DNA from 2 places in the Kocuria sp. KRD140 genome. Region 1 is predicted to be linked to the other one. Evidence: predicted binding sites of a transcription regulator. Region 1 holds the regulator's gene; the other holds the start of a gene.
The links. Region 1 encodes HspR, which represses chaperone genes until heat shock. Its sites were predicted from a motif close to AAGTTGAGTCNNNNNGACTCAACTT; they were not measured.
Positions count from the first base shown of each region.

Region 2: a site for HspR is predicted at 4,892-4,916, ahead of J1M36_RS05840 (Hsp20/alpha crystallin family protein). Genes of this name have one in related genera too.

Region 1 covers NZ_JABFAW010000007.1:379,962-387,162, reverse strand. The annotation lists gene J1M36_RS08150 (BCCT family transporter) at 1-363, opposite strand, end outside; gene dnaK (molecular chaperone DnaK) at 705-2,582, shown strand; gene J1M36_RS08140 (nucleotide exchange factor GrpE) at 2,579-3,229, shown strand; gene J1M36_RS08135 (DnaJ C-terminal domain-containing protein) at 3,312-4,352, shown strand; gene J1M36_RS12790 (heat shock protein transcriptional repressor HspR) at 4,354-4,908, shown strand; gene catC (muconolactone Delta-isomerase) at 4,990-5,301, opposite strand; gene J1M36_RS08120 (BCCT family transporter) at 5,308-7,200, opposite strand.
Region 2 covers NZ_JABFAW010000005.1:41,059-48,259, reverse strand. The annotation lists gene J1M36_RS05850 (TetR/AcrR family transcriptional regulator) at 1-126, shown strand, start outside; gene J1M36_RS05845 (MMPL family transporter) at 317-4,084, shown strand; gene J1M36_RS05840 (Hsp20/alpha crystallin family protein) at 4,244-4,738, opposite strand; gene J1M36_RS05835 (ChaB family protein) at 4,998-5,417, shown strand; gene J1M36_RS05830 (GNAT family N-acetyltransferase) at 5,481-5,960, opposite strand; gene J1M36_RS05825 (PfkB family carbohydrate kinase) at 6,022-6,984, shown strand.

The DNA.
Region 1 (7,201 bases):
GAACAGCATGAACAGCACCGCCGCGGTGGACAACAGGATGAAGAACCACCCCGTGTTGGCCGTGACCCACGCGAGCGCGGTGCTCGACACGCTCGTGAGGCTGTCGGTGCCCAGGATGCCCCACAGGATGAAGCCCACGATCAGCAGGGCGGTGACGATGAAGACGGCCTTGTCGGTGCCGAAGCGCACCTTGCGGTCCTCCACGCCCACACCGGGGACGAGCGCGGGGTGGATGCCGTGCGGGTAGGTGAGCTCGTCGATGATCTGACGGGACCTGCTGCGCGCGGTCGATCCCTGGGTGGCGTGGTCGTGGGGCGGGGTGGTCGATGGTTCTCGGTCCGTGGAATGCGGTGGCGTGCTCAAGACAGTTCTCCTGACTGCGGCGGTGGGTGATCGATGAGCTCGTGTGGTGCGGTGGCGCTCCTGGAGGGGTCGGGGTCAGTGCGGGCCCGGCACGTTTCACTCTGGGCGTACAAACTCATCAGTGTAACGCGGCTAAGTGTCCACCCCCGAATTGCTGTGGAATTCCCGGCAGCTCGGGCGAGACGCGGTGTGCAGATACTTGAGCCGTTGCGACTCAACTTAGGTTGACAGGGGTAGCTCAAGGTGTAAGCTTGAGTCTCGAAAGCTCAAGTCTTAAAGGTTCACGGACCGGCCGCGTCGGCGCCCCTCCGGACCGCATCGGAACAACGAAGGGATAGAACATGTCTCGTGCAGTAGGAATCGACCTCGGTACCACTAACTCCGTGGTATCCGTACTGGAAGGCGGCGAGCCTGTCGTCATTGCGAACGCCGAGGGCAACCGCACCACCCCGTCCGTTGTCGCCTTCTCCAAGGACGGCGAGACCCTCGTGGGCGACGTGGCCAAGCGCCAGGCCGTGACCAACGTGGACCGCACCGTGGCCTCCGTGAAGCGCCACATGGGCACGGACTGGACCACCGAGATCGACGGCAAGAAGTACACCCCGCAGGAGATCTCCGCCCGTACGCTCATGAAGCTCAAGGCGGACGCCGAGTCCTACCTGGGCGACACGGTCACGGACGCCGTGATCACTGTTCCCGCGTACTTCAACGACGCCGAGCGCCAGGCCACCAAGGAGGCCGGTGAGATCGCCGGCATGAACGTGCTGCGCATCGTCAACGAGCCCACCGCCGCGGCCCTGGCATACGGTCTGGAGAAGGGCAAGGAGGACGAGCTCATCCTGGTCTTCGACCTCGGTGGCGGCACGTTCGACGTCTCCCTGCTGGAGGTCGGCAAGGACGAGGACGACTTCTCCACCATCCAGGTCCGCGCCACCGCCGGTGACAACCGCCTCGGTGGCGACGACTGGGACCAGCGCATCGTGGACTGGCTGCTGGAGCAGGTGAAGTCCAAGACCGGTGCGGACCTGTCCAAGGACAAGATCGCCCTGCAGCGCTTGAAGGAGGCGGCCGAGCAGGCCAAGAAGGAACTGTCCTCCGCGACGTCCACGACCATCTCCCTGCAGTACCTGTCCGTGACCCCCGAGGGCCCCGTGCACCTGGACGAGAAGCTCTCCCGTGCCAAGTTCGAGGACCTCACCAAGGACCTGTTGGCCCGCACCGAGAAGCCGTTCAAGGACGTCATCTCCGAGGCCGGGATCAATGTCTCCGACATCGACCACGTGGTGCTCGTGGGTGGTTCCACCCGTATGCCCGCCGTGGTCGAGAAGGTCACCGAGCTCGCGGGTAAGGCCCCCAACAAGGGCGTGAACCCGGACGAGGTCGTGGCCATCGGCGCCGCGATCCAGGCCGGTGTGCTCAAGGGCGACCGCAAGGACGTGCTGCTGATCGACGTGACCCCGCTGTCGCTGGGCATCGAGACCAAGGGCGGCGTGATGACCAAGCTCATCGAGCGCAACACGGCCATCCCCACCAAGCGGTCCGAGACCTTCACCACCGCGGAGGACAACCAGCCGTCCGTGTCCATCCAGGTCTTCCAGGGCGAGCGCGAGTTCACCCGGGACAACAAGAACCTGGGCACGTTCGAGCTCACGGGCATCGCCCCGGCCCCGCGCGGCATGCCGCAGATCGAGGTCACGTTCGACATCGACGCGAACGGCATCGTGCACGTGTCCGCGAAGGACAAGGGCACGGGCAAGGAACAGTCCATGACCATCACGGGCGGTACCTCGCTGTCCAAGGAGGACATCGACCGCATGGTCAAGGACGCCGAGGCGAACGCCGACGCGGACAAGCAGCGCCGTGAAGCCGCCGACCGTCGCAACAACGCGGAACAGCAGGCGTACTCCGTGGAAAAGCTGCTCAATGACGACGAGGGCAAGATCCCCGAGGACGTCAAGACCGAGGTCCAGGCCGACGTCGATGCCGTGAAGTCCGCCCTCGAGGGCGACGACGACGACGCCGTGAAGACCGCGTTCGAGAAGTTGCAGGCCTCCCAGACCAAGATCGGTGAGGCGCTGTACGCCCAGGCCCAGAGCGAGGGTGCCGCCGGTGCCCAGCCGGGTGCCGAGGGCGCTCAGGGTGCGCAGGCCAAGGACGACGACGACATCGTCGACGCCGAGGTCGTGGACGACGAAGACGGTAAGAACGGGAGGAAGTGAGCATGAGCGATTCCGAGAACACCAAGGGTCACGGCGAGTCCGTGCCGGAGGACCCGGATCATTCAGCTCAGGACTCCACCGGCACCGAGCGTTCCGAGGGTGGTGAGGGGCTGACCGTGGACGACATCCTGGACACCCCTCAGTCCCAGGACGCCCAGGCCGGGGACACGCAGGCCGCGGACGCGGCGTCGTCGCAGGACGACGCCGCCCCGGCGGGCGAGTCCGCCGCGCAGAAGCTCGCGGACGAGCGCCTCGAGGACCTGCGTCGGCTGCAGGCGGAGTTCGTGAACTTCAAGAACCGCACCGCGCGGGAGAAGGATCAGCTGCGGGACTTCGTCTCCGGCGAGATGATCACCGCGCTGCTGCCGGTCCTGGACGACGTCGACGCCGCTCGCAAGGCCGGGGACCTCGAGGACGGCCCGTTCGCCGCGATCGCGACCAAGCTCGAGGACGCCCTGGGCAAGAAGGGTCTCACCCGGATCGGGGAGGTGGGGGAGGTCTTCGACCCCACCGTCCACGAGGCCGTGCTGCAGCAACCCACCGACGAGGTGGAACCGGACCACGTGTCCATGGTGCTGCGCTCGGGCTTCCGTGTGGGCGCTCGAGTGGTCCGGGCGGCTCAGGTGGCCGTGGCCACGAAGCCGTAACGCAAGAAATTCCTCGGGGCGGGTCCGCATGACGGGACCCGCCCCGAGTCACACAGGGAAGTACCAGGAGGAAGGAGGCGTCATGGCCAGTCAGGACTGGATCGACAAAGATTTCTACACTGTCCTGGGCGTCTCCAAGGACGCATCCCAGGCGGACATCAAGAAGGCTTACCGCAAGCTGGCCCGCAAGTACCACCCGGACCAGAACCCGGGGGATGCGGCCGCGGAGAAGAAGTTCAAGGACATCACCGAGGCCAATTCGGTGCTGTCGGACCCCGAGGAACGCAAACAGTACGACGCGATCCGGGCCATGGGTTCCGGGGCGCGGTTCACCGCCGGTGGCCCCGGTGGCGCGAGCAACGCTGGCGGCGCCGGGTTCGAGGACCTCTTCGGGGGTCTGTTCAACGGCGGCGGTGGCCGCAGGAGCTACTCCACCTCCGGGGGTGGCGGGTTCGAGGACCTGTTCGCGCAGTTCGGCGGCCAGGGCGGCAATTCGCGGTTCGGCGGGGGCTTCAGTGGCGGCCAGGGCGGATTCGGCGGGGGTCAGGGCGGATTCGGTGGCTACCAGGCACCGCCCGCCAAGGGTGAGGACATCCACACCACGACCACGATCCCGCTGCGTTCCGCGTACAACGGCACCACGGTGAAACTGCGCCGGGGCAACGGCCAGTCCACCACGGTGCGCGTGCCCAAGGGCGTCAAGGATGGGCAGCGATTGAAGATCGCGGGCAAGGGACACTCGGGGCCCGGTGGCCACGGGGACCTGTTCGTGGCCGTCAAGGTCAAGGAGCACCCGTTCTTCACCCGCGAGGGCCAGGACGTGCACGTAGACATCCCGGTGACCGCTGCGGAGGCCGGACTCGGGACCACCGTGCAGGTGCCCACGCTGGACGAGGGCCACGTGACCGTGCGGGTCCCCGCGGGGACGTCGTCCGGGCACCGGATGCGTGTCAAGGGCAAGGGCTTCACGTCCGGGTCCACCACGGGCAACATGATCGTGACGGTGCAGATCCAGTTCCCGGCAGACCTGGACGATGCCGCACGGGAAGCACTGCAGGAATTCGCGCGGGCCACCGAGGACTTCGACCCCCGCGCGAACCTGAGCGAGGAGGCGGCGCTCTGACATGGCCATCGACTTCACCCAGCCAGTGTTCGTGATCTCGGTGGCCGCGGAGCTCGCGGACATGCACCCCCAGACTCTGCGCCAGTACGACCGCATGGGTCTCGTGACCCCGTCCCGGGCCTCCGGGCGGGCCCGCCGGTACTCCCAGCTGGACGTGCAGAAATTGCGTCAGATCCAGGAGCTCTCCCAGGAGGGCGTGTCCCTCGAAGGGATCAAGCGCATCATCCAGCTCGAGAACCAGGTGCAGGCGCTGCAGACCCGGGTCACGGAACTGTCCGAGGAACTCGAACGGGAGCGCCGGGCGCGGCAGGAGCGGGACATGATCTTTACCGCCGGTTCCGCCGGGGATGTGGTGCGCATGGCCCGTGGCACCCGGCGCTCACCCCGCAAGGTGTCCCAGGCGCTCATGCTCTACCGCCCGGCCAAGCCCGAGGCTGCGGCCACCGGCCGGGACGCCATACTGGGCCGGGATGCGGCCCCGGGCCGGGACGCGGCGTCCGTGCGGCGGGATGCGACGTCGTCGTCGACCACGAAGCTGCGCGGCTCGCAGAAGTAGACGACCCGCGAACGGCGAGATCCCCGCGGCTCCTCTCGGGAAGGGCCGCAGGGATCTCGTCATCCGGGGTACCGGGAAGGACTACTCCTGGATCGTGTTGCCGTCGAAGAAGTCGTCCGTGGTGGCGTTGGGGTGCTTGGCCAGCGGGGTCACCTTGACGTTCATGTACGCGAACATGGGGAACCCGGACAGGACGGTCTGCAGCTCGTCGTTGTCCTCGACGTCGTAGATCGAGTAGTTGGCGTATTCGCCCACCACGCGCCAGATGCCCTTCAAGACACCCGTGCGCTGGAGTTCACCGGAGTAGGCCTTCTCGCGGTGCTGGTAATCAGCCTTGGTCTCGTCGGTCATCGATTCCGGGAAGACCACGTCCATGCGGGCCAGGAACAACATGCGGGGCTACTTTCTCTGGGGGTCCGTGGAGGGTGCGTCGGGTTCCACCCTAGGCGCTGCCGCGCGCTCGCCGGGGTGTACGACGTCGTGCGAATCGGTGAACTCGCCCGTCTCGTAGTCGTAGGCCACGGGGTTGCCGTCCTCGTCCGTGCGCCGGTACCACTCGGTGACCTCCGGGGCGCTCGAGTCGAAGTCCGCGCCCGCCGCCCACTTGCTGTCCGGGGCGCGTTCCACCGAGAACGTGAAGTCGTCCCCGTACTCGTCGATGCCGTGGCGTACGGACTTGTCCACGGCCCAGCGCGAGTACTGCTCGCGGATGACCATGGGGTCCCGGCGCAGGTCCTTGTGGAAGGCCACGGCCATGAAGAACATGATCAGCGTGAACGGCAGGGCCGTGACGGTGATCAGGTTCTGCAGACCCGTGAGCGCGTTCTGTCCGCCGATCAACAACATCACCACGGCGATCCCGGCCATGCACAGTCCCCAGAACACGGTGATCCGCCGCTTGGGGGTCGGGTTGCCCCGCTGGGACATCTGGGACGTCACCACGGAGGCGGAGTCCGCGGTGGTGATGAAGAAGATGGCCAGCATGAGCACCACGATTCCCGCCATGATGCCGGCCGCGGGCATGCCGTCCAGGACGGTGAAGAAGATCTCTTCCGGGGCCGGCAGGGTCTGCGCGGTGCCGTCCGGGGCGATCGCGTGGTCCTGCATCTGCTGGTGGATGGCGGTCCCGCCGAGCACCGTGAAGGCCATCACCACGATGGACGAGGGGATGAACAGCACCCCCAGGATGAACTGGCGGATGGTGCGGCCCCGGGAGATCTTGGCCACGAAGACCCCCACGAAGGGTGCCCAGGAGACCCACCAGGCCCAGTAGAACGTGGTCCACGAGGACAGGAACGCCTGCATCTCGGGGCCATCCGACATGGACGCGGACAGCATGGTGGGCAGCTCGGCGAAGTACGTGACGATCACGGAGGGCACGAAGTTGAGCAGGAACGCGGTGGGTCCCAGGACGAAGAAGAACAGTGCCAGGCCCACGGCGAGGACCATGTTGATGTTGGACAACCATCGGATCCCGCGGGCTACGCCCGAGACCGCCGAGGCGATGAACCCCGCGGTGAGCACCGCGATGATGACGACCGCCGCGGCGTTGCCCGAGGGGCCCAGACCCGTGAAGATCTCCACACCGCGCCCGATCTGCAGGGCACCGATGCCCAGGGACGCCGCGGTGCCGAACAGGGTGGCCAGGATCGCCAGGATGTCGATGATCCGGCCGGCCAGGTTGTCGGTGTTGCCGTTGTGGAAGAACGGTGCGAACACGGAACTCATGAGTGGAACGCGTCCGCGCCGGTAGGACGTGTAGGCCACCGCCACGCCCACGAGACCGTAGATGGCCCACGCGTTGAGCCCCCAGTGCAGCGCGGCCTGCGCGGAGGCCTTCTTCATGGCGTCCACCGTGCCGGGGTCCGCGGATCCCGGGCGCGGGGACAGGAAGTAGGTCATGGGCTCGAAAGGGCCGAAGAAGATGATCCCGATCCCGATCCCCGCCGCGAACAGCATGGCCGCCCACGACGCCGTGGAGTACTCGGGCCGGTCCCCGTCCAGGCCCAGCGGGATCCGCCCGTAGCGGGACACCGCGATGTACAGCAGGTAGAGCAACAGCCCGATCGCCAGGACGTTGAATGCCCACCCCATGTTGAGCATCGTCCAGTTCAGCGCCGCACCGGACACGGCCGTGAGTGACGCGGTGTCCACGACACCCCACCCGATGAACGCGACGATCAACCCGCCGGCCACGCCCACCACGATCTTGTCGATCCCGTAGCGCACCTTCTGGTCCTCCACGGACACGCCCGGCACCACGGCCGGGTGGATGTTGTGGGGGTAGTTGATC
Region 2 (7,201 bases), on a different contig from region 1:
TTCGCTGAGTGCCTCGACGAATGGGTTGCGCGCACCGGGGGCGAGCTGGACGAGCGGGGCCGCCGGATCTGGGACGAACTGTTGACCACCGCACTCGGCGTCCTGGGGCGGGGCTTCGATTCCTGATGCCGCGCACCGATCCGAAACCCGACCCGAAAACCTGACCAGCACCACCGGCGAGCCCCCGACGCCGGGGCCCGAGACCGCAGACCGGCGCCGCGGCGTCGTCGACAACCGCACAGCACCCATGGACCGATCAGCCGCCGCCCCGCGCGACGCACCCACCAGAGAACTTCCGATTCAGTAGGAGAATCCCGTGGCACGACTTCTGTACAGGCTGGGCAAGAGCGCAGCCTCCCACGCGTGGGCGGTGATCTTGGTATGGCTCGCGGTGCTTGCGTTGGCCGTGGGCGGGGTCGCCATGTCGGGTGTGAACCTGAGCAACGCCATCACGATCCCGGGCACCGAGACCCAGAACCTCGCGGATCGGCTCAAGGACGAACTCCCGGAGGCGAACCAGGGTACCGGGCGCGTCGTGTTCTTCACGGAGGACGGCTCCGAGTTCACGCAGGCCCAGAAGGACGGCATCGCCGAGGCTCTGAAGGCCACCGAGGACGTGGACCAGGTGGCCTCCACGAGCAACCCGTTCCAGACGCAGCAACAGCTGGACGACGGTCGGCAGCAGTTGCGGGACGGCCGCCAGCAGGTCGAGCAGGGCGAGCAAGCACTCGCACAGCTGCGCCAGAACCTGCCGCCGGGCGTGAGCGAACAGCGCATCCTGCAGCAACGCGGGATCGACCCGCAGCAGATCGCCCAGCAGAAGGCCCAGCTCGAAGAGGGCGAACGGGCCATGGAACGCATGGGTGACTACCGCGTGGTCTCCCGGGACGGCAACTCCGTGATCAGCGTGGTGAGCTTCTCGGTGGACCAAACCTCCGTGGAATCGGACACCAAGAGCGCAGTGATGGACGCCATCAAGGACCACCCCGTGGACGGCGTGGACGCCGAGTTCTCCCAGGAGCTCGCGCAGGACATCTCTTCCCTGGTGGGTCCGGCGGAGATCGTGGGCGTGATCATCGCGGCCCTGGTGCTGCTGATCATGTTGCGCGCCGTGGTCCCCGCGGCGCTGCCCGTGCTGACCGCGCTGCTGGGCGTGGCCATCGCCACGAGTGCCACCCTCGCGTTCTCCGGCGTGATCGACATGATGTCCGTGACGCCCATGCTCGGCGTCATGCTGGGCCTGGCCGTGGGCATCGACTACTCCCTGTTCGTGCTCAACCGGCACCGGCAGCAGTTGCGACGAGGTATGCCCGTGCGGGAATCCATCGGGATGGCCGTGGGCACCTCCGGAACCGCCGTGTTCTTCGCGGCGCTGACCGTGATCGTGGCCCTAGTGGCTCTGAACGTCACGGCGATCCCGTTCCTGGGACTCATGGGCACCGTGGCCGGTGTGGCCGTGGCGGTCGCCCTGCTGCTGACCCTCACACTCACCCCTGCTCTGCTCTCCCTCGCCGGGCGGCGTGTGCTGCCCAGGAAGCTGCGGGACGCCGCGCCCCGCGAGGAGAACATCGACGAGCACGACGTCCCCCTGCACCTGCGCCATCCCTGGATCACCACCCTGGCGTGCGCGGCCGTGCTCATCGTGCTCGCGCTGCCGGCCCAGACCATGCGCCTGGGCCTGCCGGACGCGTCCACCGAACCCCAGGACAGCACCCAGTACCAGGCCTACCAGCGCATCGCGGACGACTTCGGTGCGGGTGAGAACGGACCCCTCGCCGTGGTCGTGGACCTCCCCGGGGGTCTCAACGATGCCGAGGCCACCGACAAGATGAACACGGTGGCGGACCGCTTGGCGCAGCAGGACGACGTGGCCAACGTGCTCCCCGGTGTGACCACGGACGACAACACCACCGGCGTGATCCAGGTGATCCCCTCCTCGGGACCCGCGGACGCCGCGACCGAGGAACTCGTCAACAACATCCGGGACCTCAACGGCGACCTCCAGGCCAACGAGGACGTCCACGTGGGCGTGGCCGGCACCACCGCGGCGAACATCGACGTCTCCCATTTGCTGGGCGAGAAACTGCCCCTCTACCTGGGCGTCGTGCTGATCATCTCGCTGTTGTTACTGCTCATGGTCTTCCGCTCCATCCTGGTCCCCGTGATCGCCACGCTGGGCTTTCTGCTCTCCGTGCTCGCGGCCTTCGGTGCCGTGGTGGCCGTGTACCAGTGGGGTTGGGGCGGCGCCGTGTTCGGCGTGCACGATCCCGGGCCCATCCTCAGCTTCCTGCCCACGCTGATGATCGGCATCCTGTTCGGCCTGGCCATGGACTACCAGTTGTTCCTGGTCTCCGGGATGCGCGAGGCCTACGCCCACGGGCACCCCGCGCGCCAGGCCGTGGTTTACGGCTTCAAGGCGGGCCGCTCCGTGGTCACCGCCGCGGCGATCATCATGATCTCCGTGTTCGCGGGCTTCATCTTCGCGGACATGGCCATGATCCGGCCCATCGGCTTCGCACTCGCGATCGGCGTTCTCCTGGACGCGTTCGTGGTGCGCATGCTCCTGATCCCCGCGGTCATGCGTTTGCTGGGCGAGAAGGCCTGGTGGCTCCCGCGCTGGCTGGACAAGATCCTCCCGCACGTGGACGTCGAAGGTGAGTCCCTCGCCGTGCAGGGTGCCGGGCAGTCCGGCACGGTCTCCGAGGGCGACGCCGCCGGGTCCGCCCCCGTCACCGGTCGCCATCGCGCGGTGTCCGGGAAGCGCCGGGGAAAGTCCGGTCACGGGCAGCACGCCGCGACCGCCGCCGTGGCCACCGCGGGTGCGGCCGGTGCGGCCGGTGTTTCCGGTCGGACGACGTCGCACGGTCACCGTGCCGGGGCCGGCGAGCGGACCCACGGTCATGCCGGGAACCACCGCACCGCGGCCGATCACCGTGCCACCTACCACCGGGGATCCGAGCGTCGCTCGGCTGGGCAGCACCATGCCACCGGGGCCCCTCTCGGTGCCGTGGCCGATGACGCCCAGCGCCGCGGTGAGCCCGCGGGCGCTGCCGAGAATGGGGGCTCCCGCGAAGACACCGCAACGCCCGGGACCGCGGGGACCCAGCGGCGTCGCGGTCGGCATGCGGCGGCTTCCACGAGCACGTGCATCGCCGAGGACCGGGCCGCCAAGCCGGCCGCGGACGTGATCGTGCGCGCCGCGGACCCGGTGCTGCGCGCCACGAACCAGGCGTTGCGGGTGCTCCCGGATGTGCTGGATTCCGAGGAGAAGCTGCTCGAGTCCCTGGCCGTGCGCGGCGAGGAAGCGGCACCGCACAAGGCGATGCACAAGCGCGCGAGCTTCGAGAAGGTCATGGTGGCCGGGTACCCGGTCATCGTCGCGCGGCCCAAGGCGGCCATCACCCGGGCGGACGCCCCGGTGGTCGTGCACTGGCACGGCGGCGCGTACGTGAACCCCATGACCACGGTGCACTGGCGCTGGATCGACGCCCTGATGCAGCGCACCGGGGTCACCGTGGTGGTGCCGGGCTACGGGCTCGCCCCCGATCACACGGTGGACGAGGCGCTCGAACTCGCCGACGGCGTGTGGGACCTGGCCCGTTCGTTCGGCCCGCGCGTCTTCCTGTCGGGCGACTCCGCCGGCGGTGGTCTGGCGTTGGCCCAGGCCATGCGACTGCGGGACGCGGACGATCTCGGCGTGGCGGGTCTGATCCTCATGGCCCCGTGGGTGGACACCACGGTGACGAACCCCCAGATCGAGGCGTACCGGGACGCGGACCACATGCTCGGTACCGACGGCGCTCGGGCCGCCGCTCGTTGGTGGGCCGGCACACGGGACGTCACCGACCCCATGGTGAGCCCCGCGTTCGGCGACGTGCGCGGACTGCCCCGCACGTTCGTGCTGCAGGGTGACCGGGACATGCTCTACCCGGACACCATGGAGTTCGTGGCCGAGCTGGTGCGAGCAAACGTGGACACCACCGCGGTGGTCTGTGAGGGCGGACCGCACGTGTACGCGCTCATGGTCTGGACGTCGCGCGCGTCCGAGGACCTCGACCACGTGGTGCGGTGGATGAACCGCTGACCCCGTCGTGAACATGAGTGTGCCCCGCAGGGTGACCTGCGGGGCACAGTCATGTCATGGGGCGGTGAGCCCCCGATTGAGCAGGCCTGTTCCCACCGGGTGGATTCGCCGGTCAGTGCCGGTGAAGGGTCGGTCCTGATCGGCCCTGTTAGGTTCTGGTTAGTCCTGCGACCCCTCGGAGTCCGTCTGCACGTTCTGCGAGCGGTCCTCGTCCGAGCCCTTGTCGTGCTCCAGGACCACGTTGTCGTGGTGTTCCTGGCCGGTGGCCACCTGGATCTTGCGCGGCTGGGACTTGGGGGACACGGGGATGGTCACGGTCAGCACGCCGTTGTCGTACGCGGCGGTGATGTTCTCCGTGTCGATGCCCTGGCCCAGGTTGAGCTGGCGGACGAACGAGTGGCTGCGGCGCTCGCGCACGATCCACTTGGTGTCCTTCTCCGCGGAGGGCAGACGACGCTGCGCACGGATGGTCAGCAGCTGACCGTCCACGTCCACGTCCACGCTCGTGGGATCGATGCCCGGCAGGTCCGCGGCAAAGTAGTAGTTGGCGCCCTGACGGTAGAGGTCCATGGGCATCTGCTCCAGGCCGTTGCGGCCGGAGAGGACCTGGTTGGCGAAGTTCTGGACCTCGGAGAACGGGTCGAATGTAGCCATGACGATTACTCCTTCACTCTGCGGCACCCACGTGCTGTGCCCCGCGAACCGGTCGATTACCCGCGTGGAGCCATCACGTTTCTTGAGTCTCTGTGACTCAACAACGTCTAATGTAGCAGGCTGTCGGCGGAAGTGCTAGTCATTGACGCACGAAAGCTGAGTGGCACTGACTCAAGCAGCGGGCGGGCCTGTCGCAGCGGCGTCGGCGGCGCGTAGGATCGAGCCACCAGTGACACCCGAACGCTCTGAGGAGGCCCCCGTGCCCAAGGCGAAGAAGAACGGCCACGCGCGTCAGGACGAGATCCCGTCCACGCTGCAACGCTCGGACGAGAAGGCACAGGACACGTTCGCGCAGACCTACGACTCGGCGCAGGAGGAATACCACGACGACGCCCGGGCGGCGCGCACCGCGTGGTCGGCCGTCAAGCACACCCACGAGAAGGTCGGGGACCACTGGGAGCCCAAGGAGCACAACGGGCCCTCGGACGACAGCGCCGAGAAGGGCGGCCTGAACTCGGAGGACACCGCCGGCGGGGTGGACGCTAACGCCAGCAAGGAGCACCTGTACGAACTCGCCCAGGAACTGGACATCACGGGACGCTCGGACATGACCAAGGACGAATTGGTCGAGGCGATCGACAAGGCCAATCAGAAGAAGACGCGCGAGGCCCGCGACTGAGGTTCACCGCTCGGCGGGTTCATACCCTGCGGGTTTATGACTGCTGGCCTGCGATCGGTGGGGCTACAACTGGCGGGCCAGGAAGACCGAGGCCGTGGTGGCGTCGTGGAAGGAATCCACGGGCTCGTAGCCGCGTTTGCGGAACATCGCGATCCCCTCGGTCATCTCCTCGTTGAGGGAGACCACGGCCGTGGTGGCGCCGAAAGCGCGCACCTTGTTCTCGAGTGCCCGCACCAGGGTGCGCGCGTGGCCCTGTCCGCGGTGTTCCGGGGTGACCCAGATCCGGCGCAGTTCCACGCGGTCGTCGTCGAGTTTGCGCACCGCGCCGCACGCGATGACCGAGCCCGTGACCAAATCCGTCATGAGGAAGAAATCCCCGTGCGGCGGAGTGACGTCCTCCGGGGCGGTGACCTCGGTGAGTTCGGGATCGAAACCGCCGTCGATCCGGTTGTTCAACTCGCTGAAGTACGCGCTCAGGGCGCGCAGCGTGTGCTCACTGGCGGCCTGACCTTCCACGATACGAACCGGTGCGGTGACGTTCATCCCACCATGGTGACACCTTGGTGTGCTGTTCACCAGCGCCCGTGTCATGTAGCTTTCGTTCGTGACCGAGACCCGCCCCGGCCCCAAGCCGCGTATCTCCATCCTGGTTCCCACTCCGCTGCTGATCACGGAAATCACGGAACCCGCTGCGCATCGCAACCGTAGTTCCCACGAGTCGGACGTGCACATGCACCCCGGCGGGCAGGGGCTGTGGGTGGCCCGGATGGCCGGGTCGCTGGGGGCGGACGTGTCCGTGAGCGGGCCGTTCGGCGGAGAACTGGGCTCGCTGATCCGCACCATGCTGGACGGGCTGGGCATGCAGGTCAATGCTGTGCGCTACGGGTACGGCAACGGCGGATACGTCTACGACCTGCGCGGTGAGGACCGGGAGACCGTGGCCCACTTGCCGCCCCCGGAGCTCTCCCGCCATGAACTGGACGATCTCTACGGCACGGCGTTCGTGGACGCGCTCGCCTCGGACGTCCTCACGGTCACCGGGGCCGAACCCGGGGACGTGGTGCCGGCGTCGTTCTTCGGCCGCCTTATCAGGGACACGCGGGATGCCGGGACCACCGTGGTCGCGGACCTCAGCGGCAAGCCCGCACTGGCGGCCGTGGCGGCGAACGTGGACGTGCTCAAGATCAGCCACGAAGAGGTGCTCGATCTCGAGCTCGTCGCGGAGGACACCGCGGAGGCCCTGGTGAGCGCCGGACACATGCTGCTCGAACGCGGTGCGGGCGCCGTGGTGATCTCACGCGCCAAGGACCCCGCGCTGCTCGTGGAGAAGGATTCCGTGCGGGAGGTCTCCGCGCCGTCCATCACACCGCTGGACCACCGAGGGGCGGGGGACTCGATGACCGCGGGGATCTCGGTGGGTCTGGCGCGCGGTCTCGATCTCGTGGAGGCCGTGGCCCTCGGTGCATCAGCGGGAGCGCTGAACGTGGCGCGCCGCGGCCTGGGGACCGGTAACCGCACGACCATCGAGAAGTTCGCCCGCGAGATCACGGTGCGCACGCTGTCCTGACGTTCCGGGTGCTTGACCTGTGGTTCTCCGATTCGGTGCCACGACCCGGCTCCGGCTCGACGCGCCGAGCAGTTCGGTCTGACGCCCAGTGCACCCTGACCGGACGTGGTCGCGGGCAGTTCGGCCCGTGTGAAGCGTGACCGGGTTGGTCCTCCTGGGTGGCCTGGCCCGAGTACCGGGCTCTGGTCCGCGTGACGGGCGCGTGTCACCATGGTGC